Regions from separate parts of the Streptomyces sp. NPDC127190 genome, predicted to be linked through region 3. Evidence: predicted binding sites of a transcription regulator. Region 3 holds the regulator's gene; each other region holds the start of a gene.

What was found. Region 3 encodes HrcA, which represses chaperone genes, less so after heat shock. Its sites were predicted from a motif close to TTNGCACTCNGNNNNNCNGAGTGCNAA; they were not measured.
Region 1: a site for HrcA is predicted at 2,017-2,043, ahead of groL (chaperonin GroEL). Genes of this name have one in related genera too.
Region 2: a site for HrcA is predicted at 2,378-2,404, ahead of groES (co-chaperone GroES). Genes of this name have one in related genera too.

What each region holds. Positions count from the first base shown of each region.
Region 1 covers NZ_JBHXVE010000019.1:154,826-159,085, forward strand. The annotation lists gene thrC (threonine synthase) at 1-918, shown strand, start outside; gene ACFVIU_RS27145 (MoaD/ThiS family protein) at 915-1,190, shown strand; gene ACFVIU_RS27150 (cold-shock protein) at 1,633-1,836, shown strand; gene groL (chaperonin GroEL) at 2,205-3,827, shown strand; gene ACFVIU_RS27160 (GlxA family transcriptional regulator) at 3,922-4,260, opposite strand, start outside.
Region 2 covers NZ_JBHXVE010000010.1:96,991-101,250, forward strand. The annotation lists gene ACFVIU_RS17625 (methyltransferase domain-containing protein) at 1-449, opposite strand, end outside; gene ACFVIU_RS17630 (polysaccharide deacetylase family protein) at 541-1,488, shown strand; gene ACFVIU_RS17635 (polysaccharide deacetylase family protein) at 1,485-2,312, shown strand; gene groES (co-chaperone GroES) at 2,551-2,859, shown strand; gene groL (chaperonin GroEL) at 2,976-4,260, shown strand, end outside.
Region 3 covers NZ_JBHXVE010000015.1:46,129-50,388, reverse strand. The annotation lists gene ACFVIU_RS22845 (nitronate monooxygenase) at 1-134, opposite strand, end outside; gene dnaJ (molecular chaperone DnaJ) at 281-1,417, opposite strand; gene hrcA (heat-inducible transcriptional repressor HrcA) at 1,418-2,434, opposite strand; gene ACFVIU_RS22830 (MBL fold metallo-hydrolase) at 2,597-3,319, shown strand; gene ACFVIU_RS22825 (DUF3097 domain-containing protein) at 3,354-4,217, shown strand; gene hemW (radical SAM family heme chaperone HemW) at 4,246-4,260, opposite strand, start outside.

The sequences.
Region 1 (4,260 bases), on a different contig from region 3:
ACGCACTCCTTCAAGGACCGGGTCGTCGCCCAGGCCCTGGAGGCGGCGCGCGCCTTCGGCTTCACCACCCTGTCCTGCTCCTCGACCGGCAACCTGGCCGGTGCCGTCGGCGCCGCCGCCGCCCGGGCCGGCTTCCGCTCGTGCGTGTTCATCCCGCACGACCTGGAGCAGGGCAAGGTCGTCATGGCCGCGGTCTACGGCGGCGAGCTGGTCGGCATCGAGGGCAACTACGACGATGTGAACCGCTTCTGCTCCGAGCTGATCGGCGACCCGGCCGGCGAGGGCTGGGGCTTCGTCAACGTCAACCTGCGCCCGTACTACGCCGAGGGCTCCAAGACGCTCGCGTACGAGATCTGCGAGCAGCTCGGCTGGCGGCTGCCCGACCAGATCGTGGTACCGATCGCCTCCGGCTCCCAGCTCACCAAGATCGACAAGGGGCTCCAGGAGCTGATCAAGCTCGGCCTGGTCGAGGACCGGCCGTACAAGATCTTCGGCGCCCAGGCGGAGGGCTGCTCCCCGGTGTCGACCGCCTTCAAGGCCGGGCACGACGTCGTACGGCCGCAGAAGCCGAACACGATCGCCAAGTCCCTCGCCATCGGCAACCCGGCCGACGGGCCGTACGTCCTGGACATCGCCCGGCGCACCGGCGGTGCGGTGGAGGACGTCACGGACGAGGAGGTCGTGGACGCCATCAAGCTGCTGGCCCGCACGGAGGGCATCTTCGCGGAGACGGCGGGCGGGGTGACCGTCGGCGTCACCCGCAAGCTGCTCAAGCAGGGCCTGCTGGACCCGGCGAAGACCACGGTCGTGCTGAACACCGGCGACGGCCTGAAGACCCTGGACGCGGTGGCCGGCACCGGCCTGACCGCGACCATCCGCCCCACCCTGGACTCCTTCCGAGAGGCTGGCCTCGCATGAGCGTGACCGTTCGCATCCCCACCATCCTGCGCACCTACACCGGCGGTCAGGCCGAGGTGCCCGCCGAGGGGGCGACCCTCGCCGAGGTCATCGCGGACCTGGAGAAGAACCACACGGGCATCGCCGCCCGCGTCCTGGACGACCAGGGCAAGCTGCGCCGGTTCGTGAACGTGTACGTCAACGACGACGACGTCCGCTTCGAGCAGGGGCTGGAGACGGCCACCCCGGACGGCGCGGGCATCTCCATCATCCCGGCGGTCGCCGGCGGCTGAGCATTAACCCGGTAACCGACGGTAGCCGGGATTACCGAGCGTTTATCGAATGGCCCCTTCCGCGATAGAAGCGGAGGGGGCCATTCAGTGTGATTGAGCGCGATAGAGTTGGGGAACCGGGTTGCGGGCCTACGGGTCGCGGGCCCTGGAATGGTGCCGCCCGCACGACAAGAAGTAGCCAAAGTGTGCGTGTTTTATGCGGCTTTCGTTCCCTTTGTGGAGCCCGACTTGCCCTGAATTCTCCCTGATTCTTGGCACATTCCGGATCGGGTGCGTCCAGATTTCTCGTCCGATTGACCTGTTGCAGACGGCAGTTGGACAGATACATTCAGCCGCGGTCGACGCGTTCCGGCGCACGCCCCCGACCGATTTGGGGGGTGAGGTCTGACCCGGGTCCGCGAAGTGTGGATCTGTGCAAGGGCCAGTAATAGGGGAGTTAGGCATGGCTCAGGGCACCGTCAAGTGGTTCAACGCGGAGAAGGGGTACGGCTTCATCGCGGTCGACGGTGGTGCGGACGTCTTCGTCCACTACAGCGCGATTCAGATGGACGGCTACCGCACCCTGGAAGAGGGCCAGCGGGTCGAGTTCGAGATCTCGCAGGGCCAGAAGGGTCCGCAGGCCGACATGGTTCGCGTCACCGCCTGAACGTAAAGCAAGCGTTCTTCGCCGAAGGGCCCGCACCTCCCGGGGTGCGGGCCCTTCGGCGTGCCTGTGCCTGTGCCTGTGCTTGTGCCTGCGTCTGCGTCTGCGCTTGCGCGCGTGCCCCGGCGGCCGCATGCGCCCGTTCGCCCGGGGCGGAGACTCCCCGCCGGACCGTGGGAGGCGCTTGCACTCGACCATGCCGAGTGCTAATCATTGGCGTTAGCACTCTGAAGGTGAGAGTGACAAAGAAGGACCGGGTCGGTGAGGCCGCGGACCGGGTGGGGCAAGGAACCACTGGTCGGCTGGCCGTCCGTCGCGGGCGCGGGCGCGGTCCGAAGGAATCACCCCCAGTCCTGGAGGGACCACTTCACATGGCCAAGATCATCGCGTTCGACGAGGAGGCGCGGCGCGGCCTCGAGCGCGGCATGAACCAGCTCGCGGACGCCGTCAAGGTGACGCTCGGCCCCAAGGGTCGCAACGTCGTCCTCGAGAAGAAGTGGGGCGCCCCCACGATCACCAACGATGGTGTCTCCATCGCCAAGGAGATCGAGCTCGAGGACCCGTACGAGAAGATCGGCGCCGAGCTGGTCAAGGAAGTCGCCAAGAAGACGGACGACGTCGCCGGTGACGGTACGACCACCGCGACCGTTCTCGCCCAGGCCCTGGTCAAGGAAGGCCTGCGCAACGTCGCGGCCGGCGCCAACCCGATGGCTCTGAAGCGCGGTATCGAGAAGGCCGTCGAGGCCGTCTCCGCCGCCCTCCTGGAGCAGGCGAAGGACGTCGAGACCAAGGAGCAGATCGCCTCCACCGCGTCCATCTCCGCCGCCGACACCCAGATCGGCGAGCTGATCGCCGAGGCCATGGACAAGGTCGGCAAGGAAGGCGTCATCACCGTCGAGGAGAGCAACACCTTCGGTCTGGAGCTGGAGCTCACCGAGGGTATGCGCTTCGACAAGGGCTACATCTCCGCCTACTTCGCGACCGACATGGAGCGCATGGAGGCGGTGCTCGAGGACCCGTACATCCTCATCGCCAACTCCAAGATCTCCTCGGTCAAGGACCTGCTCCCGCTCCTGGAGAAGGTCATGCAGTCGGGCAAGCCGCTGCTGATCATCGCCGAGGACGTCGAGGGCGAGGCCCTGTCGACCCTGGTCGTCAACAAGATCCGCGGCACCTTCAAGTCCGTCGCCGTCAAGGCCCCGGGCTTCGGCGACCGCCGCAAGGCCATGCTCGGCGACATCGCCATCCTCACGGGCGGCGAGGTCATCTCCGAGGAGGTCGGCCTCAAGCTGGAGAACGCCACGCTGGACCTGCTGGGCAAGGCCCGCAAGGTCGTCATCACCAAGGACGAGACCACGATCGTCGACGGTGCCGGCGCCAGCGAGCAGGTCGCGGGCCGCGTGAACCAGATCCGCGCCGAGATCGAGAACAGCGACTCGGACTACGACCGCGAGAAGCTCCAGGAGCGCCTGGCCAAGCTCGCGGGCGGCGTGGCCGTCATCAAGGCCGGTGCCGCCACCGAGGTGGAGCTCAAGGAGCGCAAGCACCGCATCGAGGACGCCGTCCGCAACGCGAAGGCCGCCGTCGAGGAGGGCATCGTCGCCGGTGGTGGCGTGGCCCTGCTCCAGGCCTCCCAGGTCTTCGAGAAGCTGGAGCTCGAGGGTGACGAGGCGACCGGCGCCAACGCCGTGCGCATCGCGCTCGAGGCCCCGCTGAAGCAGATCGCCGTCAACGCCGGCCTCGAGGGCGGTGTCGTGGTGGAGAAGGTGCGCAACCTGACCCCGGGCCACGGCCTGAACGCCGCGACCGGCGAGTACGTCGACCTGGTCGCCGAGGGCATCATCGACCCGGCGAAGGTGACCCGTTCCGCGCTCCAGAACGCCGCCTCCATCGCCGCGCTGTTCCTCACCACCGAGGCCGTCATCGCCGACAAGCCGGAGAAGGCCGCTGCGCCGGCCGGCGGCGGCATGCCGGGCGGTGACATGGACTTCTGATCCCCCGCGGATCATCTGTCCTTCTCCGAGGGCGGTACCACCGGCTTCCCGGCCGGGGGTACCGCCCTCGGGCGTTCCCCCGGGCCGCCCCCGCTCAACAACCGGCCGCGGCCCGGAAGGTACGGCGGTACGCCTGCGGCGACACCCCGATCGCGGCGTGCAGATGCTGCCGCAGCGAGGCGGGCGTCCCGAACCCGGCCTTCCCGGCGATCTGCTCGACGGGCAGGTCGCTGGACTCCAGCAGTTCCCGCGCCCGCAGCACCCGCTGCTGGATCAGCCACCGCCCCGGGCTCATCCCCACCTCGTCCTGGAACCGGCGGGCGAACGTCCGCAGGCTCATCCGGGCGTGCCCGGCGAGGTCGGCCAGCGTCAGCGGCTCGTCCAGCCGCCGCAGCGCCCACTCGCGGGTCGCCGCGGTTCCGGCCGCGGACGG
Region 2 (4,260 bases), on a different contig from region 3:
TCCCGCACCTCGATCAGCCCGGCGAGCCCGAGCGCCTCGGCGTTGGCGCGCGCCGTGGCCGCCGTCACCGGGTCCCGGTCCACGGCCAGCACCCGGATCCCGGCCCGGGCGAGCGCGATCGCGTCCCCGCCGATCCCGCAGCACAGGTCGGCCACCGAGGTGACGCCCAGCTCCTTCAGCCGGGCCGCCCGGTACGCCGCCACGCTCGCGCGCGTCGACTGCTCGACCCCGTTGGGCGTGAAGTACATCCGCTGGGCGTCCGCCGCGCCGAACTTCGCCGCCGCCCGCTGCCGCAGCCGGGCCTGGCCGAGCGCGGCCGACACCAGCTCGGCCGGGTGGTCGCGGCGCAGCCGGGTGGCGACGGCGAGTTCGTCCGCCGGGGCGGTGTCGCGGACCTCGGCGAGGAGGGCACGGCCTTCGGGGGTGAGGAGGAGAGCGAGGTCGTTCACCGGGTCATTGTGGGCCAGTCGGTGGATGGTGCGCGTGCGGTGGGTGGTGTCGGGCGGGGTGGCCGGGTGGGGCCTGGGAGGATCCGGCACCATGCGAGTAGTCGTACAAAACGATAAAAATCGGGCCGGACTGCGATGCGGTCCCCGGGCCCGCGTCCGCCGGACGGCCCTCGGCTGCGCCGCCGCCGCGCTGGCCTCGGCCGCGCTCCTCGCCGGCTGCGCCGGTCCCGACTCCGTCGCCCCCGCGGCCCCCGCCGCCCCCGGCCAGGGCGGCCCCGCCCACGTGCTGTCGCCGAAGGCCCGGCGGGCCGCCGAACACGCCCGGCTGGTCGCCGCCGCCCGGCGCTGGGGGCTGGACGAGGTCCCGCTCACTCCGCCCGCCCCGCCCAGGAAGAAGCCGGAGATCACCGCACGCCCCGGCTTCGAGGTCGACCACCAGGAGGACTGGGACCTGCCCCCGGTCTTCACCACGATCCCGACCCGCGACAAGGTCGTCTTCCTCACGATCGACGACGGCTCGGAGAAGGATCCCCGGTTCCTGAAGATGATGCGGGACCTGAAGATCCCGTACACCGCCTTCCTCAGCAACTACCTGGTGAAGGACGACTACGGCTACTTCCGGAAGATGCAGTCCTACGGCCACACCCTCAACAACCACACCCTGCACCACCCCTACCTGCCGGGTCTGTCCTACGAGGAGCAGAAGGACGAGATCTGCGGCATGCAGGACATCATGGAGCGGGAGTTCGGCAAGCGCCCGACCGTCTTCCGCCCGCCCTACGGCAACTACAACCAGGACACCCTGCGCGCCGCCAAGGCCTGCGGCATCAGATACGCGCCGATCTGGAACGAGGAGGTCTTCGTCGACCACTGGGAGTTCCGCGAGGACGACCAGCAGTTCCGCAAGGGCGACATCGTCCTGACCCACTTCCGCGGCCGCTCCGACTGGAACGGCACGATGGTCGACGACATGCGCCGCTTCCTGAACCGGATCACGCGCGAGGGCTACGCGGTGGCCCGCCTGGAGGACTACCTGTGAGGCCGCGGCGGGGCCCGGCCGCGGTCCTCGCCGCGGCCCTCCTCGCGGCCGCCCTCCTCGCCGGCTGCGCCCAGTCCGTCGACCCCATCGAACGCCTGGGCAGAAAAGCCGCCCAGGAGGTGCGCCCGCACGGCCCCGCCCCCGACCAGCCGTACCGCCACTGGGGGCTGAGCGAACCGCTCGCCCGGCCCCCCGCACCGCCCGCCGGCCGCCCGCTCGCGGCGCGCCCGGGCGGCCGCGCCACCCCGCCCGTCCTGGACCACGTCCCCACCCGGGACCGGGTCGTCTTCCTCACCTACGACGACGGCGCCGAGCGCGACCCCCGCTTCCTCGCCATAGTCCGCGAACTCCGGCTCCCGGTGAGCCTCTTCCTCACCGACAGCGTCGCCGGCCGCGGCTACCCGCACGTCGCCCGGCTGCACCGGCTCGGCGCCGGCATCGAGAACCACACCCTGGACCACCGCGCCCTGCGCGGAGTGCCGTACGCCGGCCAGCGCGCCGAGATCTGCGGCCAGCAGAGCCGCCTCGCCGCCCGCCTCGGCGTCCACCCCCGGCTGTTCCGCCCGCCCCACGGCACGTACGACACGGTCACCCTGCGCGCGGCGGCCGACTGCGGCATCTCGGCGATCGTGCTGTGGCGGGCCGTGATGACCCCGGCCGACCTCGTCTACACGCACGGCGAACACCGGCTCGAACCCGGCGACATCGTCCTCGTCGGCCCGGACGGGACGACGGGCCCGTCGCTGCGCCGGCGGACCGCGCGGCTGCTGCGCCGCATCCAGCGACGGGGACTGACGGTCGGACGGCTGGAGGACTACCTCTAGGGCCGGCCCACGGGGGGCGTGCCGCGGTGTGCTCGGCCGGACCTGTGGGCGACGCGCGGCCGGAATTGGCACTCGGCTTGACCGAGTGCTAATCGCGGTCATAGTCTCGCTCTGGCACTCCCCCCTGGAGAGTGCCAACAAACGCGACGGGCAGGTCCGGCACCCGCGACGACGGATCGACCTGGTCGCCACCTCAGACAGTTAACCCCGTGAGATCTCCGAAGGGGGAGGTCGGATCGTGACGACCGCCAGCTCCAAGGTTGCCATCAAGCCGCTCGAGGACCGCATCGTGGTCCAGCCGCTCGACGCCGAGCAGACCACGGCTTCCGGCCTGGTCATCCCGGACACCGCGAAGGAGAAGCCCCAGGAGGGCGCCGTCCTCGCCGTGGGCCCGGGCCGGTTCGAGAACGGCGAGCGTCTGCCGCTCGACGTCAAGGTCGGCGACGTCGTCCTCTACAGCAAGTACGGCGGCACCGAGGTGAAGTACAACGGCGAGGAGTACCTCGTCCTCTCGGCTCGCGACGTTCTCGCGATCATCGAGAAGTAAGACCACCTCAAGCATTCTGAGCTGCGCCCCTGGCCCCCGCGACCGATAACGAAGCCGGGCGCCCGGGGCGCAGTTCGGTTTTTCACCCACAGATTTCCGAGAGGGCTCCCGCTGTCATGGCGAAGATCCTGAAGTTCGACGAGGACGCCCGTCGCGCCCTCGAGCGCGGCGTCAACAAGCTGGCCGACACGGTGAAGGTGACGATCGGCCCCAAGGGCCGCAACGTCGTCATCGACAAGAAGTTCGGCGCCCCCACCATCACCAACGACGGCGTCACCATCGCCCGTGAGGTGGAGATCGAGGACCCGTACGAGAACCTCGGCGCGCAGCTGGTGAAGGAGGTGGCGACCAAGACCAACGACATCGCGGGTGACGGCACCACCACCGCCACCGTCCTCGCCCAGGCGCTGGTCCGCGAGGGTCTGAAGAACGTCGCCGCCGGTGCCTCCCCGGCCGCCCTGAAGAAGGGCATCGACGCCGCGGTCAAGGCCGTCTCCGACGACCTGCTGGCCACCGCCCGTCCGATCGACGAGAAGTCCGACATCGCCGCCGTCGCCGCGCTGTCCGCCCAGGACCAGCAGGTCGGCGAGCTGATCGCCGAGGCCATGGACAAGGTCGGCAAGGACGGTGTCATCACCGTCGAGGAGTCCAACACCTTCGGTCTGGAGCTGGACTTCACCGAGGGCATGGCCTTCGACAAGGGCTACCTGTCGCCGTACTTCGTCACGGACCAGGAGCGCATGGAGGCCGTCCTCGACGAGCCCTACATCCTGATCAACCAGGGCAAGATCTCCTCCATCCAGGACATGCTGCCGCTGCTGGAGAAGGTCATCCAGGCCGGCGCCTCCAAGCCGCTGCTGATCATCGCCGAGGACGTCGAGGGCGAGGCCCTGTCGACCCTGGTCGTCAACAAGATCCGCGGCACCTTCAACGCCGTCGCGGTGAAGGCCCCCGGCTTCGGCGACCGCCGCAAGGCGATGCTCCAGGACATGGCCGTCCTCACCGGCGCCACCGTCATCTCCGAGGAGGTCGGCCTCAAGCTCGACCAGGCCGGTCTCGACGTGCTCGGCACCGCCCGCCGCGTCACCGTCACCAAGGACGACACCACCATCGTCGACGGCGGCGGCAAGTCCGAGGACGTCACCGGCCGCGTCGCGCAGATCAAGGCCGAGATCGAGAACACCGACTCCGACTGGGACCGCGAGAAGCTCCAGGAGCGCCTCGCGAAGCTGGCCGGCGGCGTGTGCGTGATCAAGGTCGGCGCCGCCACCGAGGTGGAGCTGAAGGAGAAGAAGCACCGTCTGGAGGACGCCATCTCCGCGACCCGCGCCGCGGTCGAGGAGGGCATCGTCTCCGGTGGTGGCTCCGCCCTGGTGCACGCCTCCAAGGTCCTCGAGGGCA
Region 3 (4,260 bases):
TTGTAGCCGGCGGCGAGGAAGCCGAGCCCGCCGGCCTCGGAAACGGCGGCGGCGAGCCGCGGGAGGGAGACACCGCCCGCCATGGGGGCCTGCACGATCGGGTGGGGCAGGAGATCGGTCAGCGCGGAGGACATGACCGCATGTTGTCACGTCCTTCGAACAGTTCCGAATCGGGGCATCCGACGGCATAGGCCGGGGGCATAGGGGGCCGAAGGCCCACTTTCGCGGGCCACTTCACCCCCACCCCCGGCACCGGATCAGCGGCCGACGACCGCGTCCGTCAGCGCCCGTTGAACGCATCCTTCAGCCGCGAGAACAGCCCCTGCTGACCCGGCTGGAACTGGCCCTGCGGGCGCTCCTCGCCGCGCAGCGCGGCCAGCTCGCGCAGCAGCCGCTCCTGCTCGGGGTCCAGCTTGGTCGGGGTCTGCACCTCGACATGCACGACCAGGTCGCCCCGGCCGCCGCCGCGCAGATGCGTGACACCGCGGTTGTGCAGCGGAATCGACTGCCCGGACTGGGTGCCCGGCCGGATGTCGACCTCCTCCATGCCGTCCAGCGTCTCCAGCGGCACCTTGGTGCCGAGCGCCGCCGCCGTCATCGGGAGGGTGACCGTGCAGTGCAGGTCGTCGCCGCGCCGCTGGAACATCGGGTGCGGCAGCTCGTGGATCTCCACGTACAGATCGCCGGCCGGACCGCCGCCCGGCCCGACCTCGCCCTCACCGGCGAGCTGGATCCGCGTGCCGTTGTCGACACCCGCGGGGATCTTGACGGTGAGCGTGCGCCGGGAGCGGACCCGGCCGTCGCCGGCGCACTCCGGGCACGGGGTCGGCACGACGGTGCCGAAGCCCTGGCACTGGGGGCAGGGCCGGGAGGTCATGACCTGGCCCAGGAAGGACCGGGTGACCTGCGAGACCTCACCACGGCCCCGGCACATGTCACATGTCTGGGCGGTGGTGCCCGGCGCCGCGCCCTCGCCGCTGCACGTGTTGCAGACGACCGCGGTGTCGACCTGGATGTCCTTGGTGGTCCCGAAGGCCGCCTCGTCCAGCTCGACCTCGATCCGGATCATGGCGTCCTGGCCGCGCCGGGTGCGCGAACGCGGCCCGCGCTGCGAGGCCGTACCGAAGAACGCGTCCATGATGTCGGAGAAGTTGCCGAAGCCGCCGGCGCCGAAGCCGCCAGCGCCGGCCCCGCCCGACTGCGAGAGCGGGTCGCCGCCGAGGTCGTAGACCTGCTTCTTCTGCGGGTCCGACAGCACCTCGTAAGCGGCGTTGATCTCCTTGAACCGCTCCTGGGTCTTCGGATCGGGGTTGACGTCCGGGTGCAGCTCGCGCGCGAGCCGACGGAACGCCTTCTTGATCTCATCCTGCGACGCGTCGCGGCGCACGCCGAGAACGGCGTAGTAGTCCGTGGCCACTTACGACTCCGCCAGGATCTGTCCGACGTACCGTGCCACTGCGCGTACCGCTCCCATCGTTCCCGGGTAGTCCATGCGTGTCGGTCCGACCACGCCGAGCTTGGCAACCGCCTCGCCGCCCGAACCGTAGCCGACCGACACCACGGACGTGGAGTTGAGTCCTTCATGGGCGTTCTCGTGCCCGATACGCACGGTCACGCCCGGATCCTTCGCCTCGCCGAGGAGCTTGAGGAGCACGACCTGCTCCTCCAGTGCCTCCAGGACGGGCCGGATCGTGAGGGGGAAGTCATGTCCGAAGCGGGTGAGATTGGCGGTACCGCCGATCATCAGCCGCTCCTCGTTCTGCTCGACGAGGGTCTCCAGCAGGGTGGAGAGCACCGCGGAGACAGTACCGCGGTCCTCGGCCTCGAAGGCCTCCGGCAGATCCTCGACCAGCTTCGGCACGTCCGCGAACCGGCGGCCGGCGACCTTGCTGTTCAGCCGGGCCCGCAGATCCGCGAGCGAGGCCTCCCCGAACGGCGCCGGGCAGTCGACCATCCGCTGCTCGACCCGTCCGGTGTCCGTGATCAGCACGAGCATCACACGCGCGGGAGCGAGCGAGAGCAGCTCCACGTGCCGGACGGTGGACCGGGTCAGCGACGGGTACTGCACGACGGCGACCTGCCGTGTGAGCTGCGCGAGCAGCCGCACGGTCCGGGCCACCACGTCGTCGAGGTCGACGGCGCCCTCCAGGAAGTTCTGGATCGCCCGCCGCTCGGGCGGGGTCATCGGCTTGACGCCCGCCAGCTTGTCGACGAACAGCCGGTAGCCCTTGTCCGTGGGGATCCGCCCCGCACTGGTGTGCGGCTGCGCGATGAACCCCTCGTCCTCCAGGGCCGCCATGTCGTTGCGGACGGTCGCCGGGGACACCCCGAGGTTGTGCCGCTCGGTCAGGGCCTTGGAGCCGACCGGCTCCTCGGTCCCGACGTAGTCCTGGACGATCGCGCGCAGTACCTGAAGCCTGCGTTCACTCAGCATTGCGCGCGCACCTCCAGCACGTCGTCCCCTCGGGTCCCTCGCCGTCGGCCTGGCACTCTTCCCACGCGAGTGCCAGCCTTCCCCGGCCCAGTGTACGGCTGTCGGGTACGGCCTGGGCAAGGTCGGTGCCGTCGGGACCGCTCGTGGAGCTAGCGTCGCGGTATGACGGTGGCTTGGGAAGAGCAGGGCTGGCAGCGGCTGACCGACCGGGTCGGGCGGTGCCGGCTGCCGGGCTGGGACTGTACGGCGGGCCTGGTCCTCGGGGCGGACACGGCGCTGATGGTGGACGCCGGTTCGAGCCTGGCCGAGGGCGCCCGGCTGCACGGCGAGGCGCGGGAACTGGCCGGCCGCCGTGTGACCCATCTCGCGCTCACCCATCCCCACTTCGACCACGTCTTCGGCGCTCCCGCGTTCGCCGGGGCCGAGGTGTACGCGGCGGTGGGCATGGACGCGGCCCTGACGCACGGGCGCGGGGAGCTGCGCGCGGACGCGGTCGGCAACGGCCTGCCGGCCGCCGACGCGGCCGAGGCGGCGGACGCCCTGGCCCCGCCGCGCCACCTGGTCTCCGGCGAGTGGACCCTCGACCTGGGCGGCGGGCACCAGGCGCTGCTGGCCAACGTGGGCCCGGGTCACACCGCGCACGACCTCGTGGTGCTGGTCCCCGGGGCGCCGGAGGTGGTCTTCTGCGGTGACCTGGTCGAGGAGTCCGGCGAGCCCCAGGCGGGCCCGGACGCGGTGCCGTCCCGCTGGCCGGACGCGCTGGACCGGCTGCTCGCCCTGGGCGGTGAGGACGCGCTGTACGTCCCCGGTCACGGAGCGGTGGTGGACGCGGCCTTCGTCCGTCGCCAACGGGACGCCCTGGCGGCCCGCTTCGGCGTGTCGTGAGCATCACCGCAACGCTTCTCCTATCGTCATCCGAATGCGCCCGCCCGTCTCCCGCCACCGCCCCTCCAACGAGGGCCCTTCGGGCCCACAGCGCCGTCTGTACTCCGCCGACCTGACCCCTCCGTGGAAGAAGCAGCAGCCCGCGCCGGAGGTGCCGGCCGAGCCCGGTCTGGTGGTGGAGGAGCCCGGCACCGGGTTCTGCGGGGCGGTGATCCGCTGCGAGGCGGGCACGGTCACCCTGGAGGACCGCTTCGGCAAGCACCGGGTGTTCCCGCTGGAGCCGCGCGGCTTCCTGCTGGAGGGCCGGGTGGTGACCCTCGTACGGCCGTCCGCCGCGGCCCCGGTACGGCCTTCCCGTACCGCCTCCGGCTCGGTCGCCGTACCCGGCGCACGCGCGCGCGTGGCCCGCGCCGGGCGCATCTACGTCGAGGGCCGGCACGACGCCGAGCTGGTCGAGAAGGTCTGGGGCGACGACCTGCGCATCGAGGGCGTGGTCGTGGAGTACCTGGAGGGCGTGGACGACCTGCCGTCGATCGTCGCCGACTTCGCCCCCGGCCCGGACGCACGCCTGGGCGTCCTGGTGGACCACCTGGTGCCGGGCACCAAGGAGTGGCGCATCGCCGAGTCGGTGACGAGCGAGCACGCGCTGGTCGTCGGCCACCCGTACATCGACATCTGGGAGGCGGTGAAGCCGTCGTCCCTGGGCATCCCGGGCTGGCCGAAGGTCCCGCACGGCCAGGACTGGAAGACCGGGGTGTGCCGGGCGCTGGGCTGGCCGGCGGAGAACACCGGGGCGGTGTGGCAGGCGATCCTGAAGCGGGTGGGTTCCTACAAGGACCTGGAACCGGAGCTGCTGGGGTGCGTCGAGCGCCTCATCGACCATGTGACCGTGGGCTGAGCGGCGCACCGGCCCCCGGGCCGGGCGGTCAGTCCACCAGGTC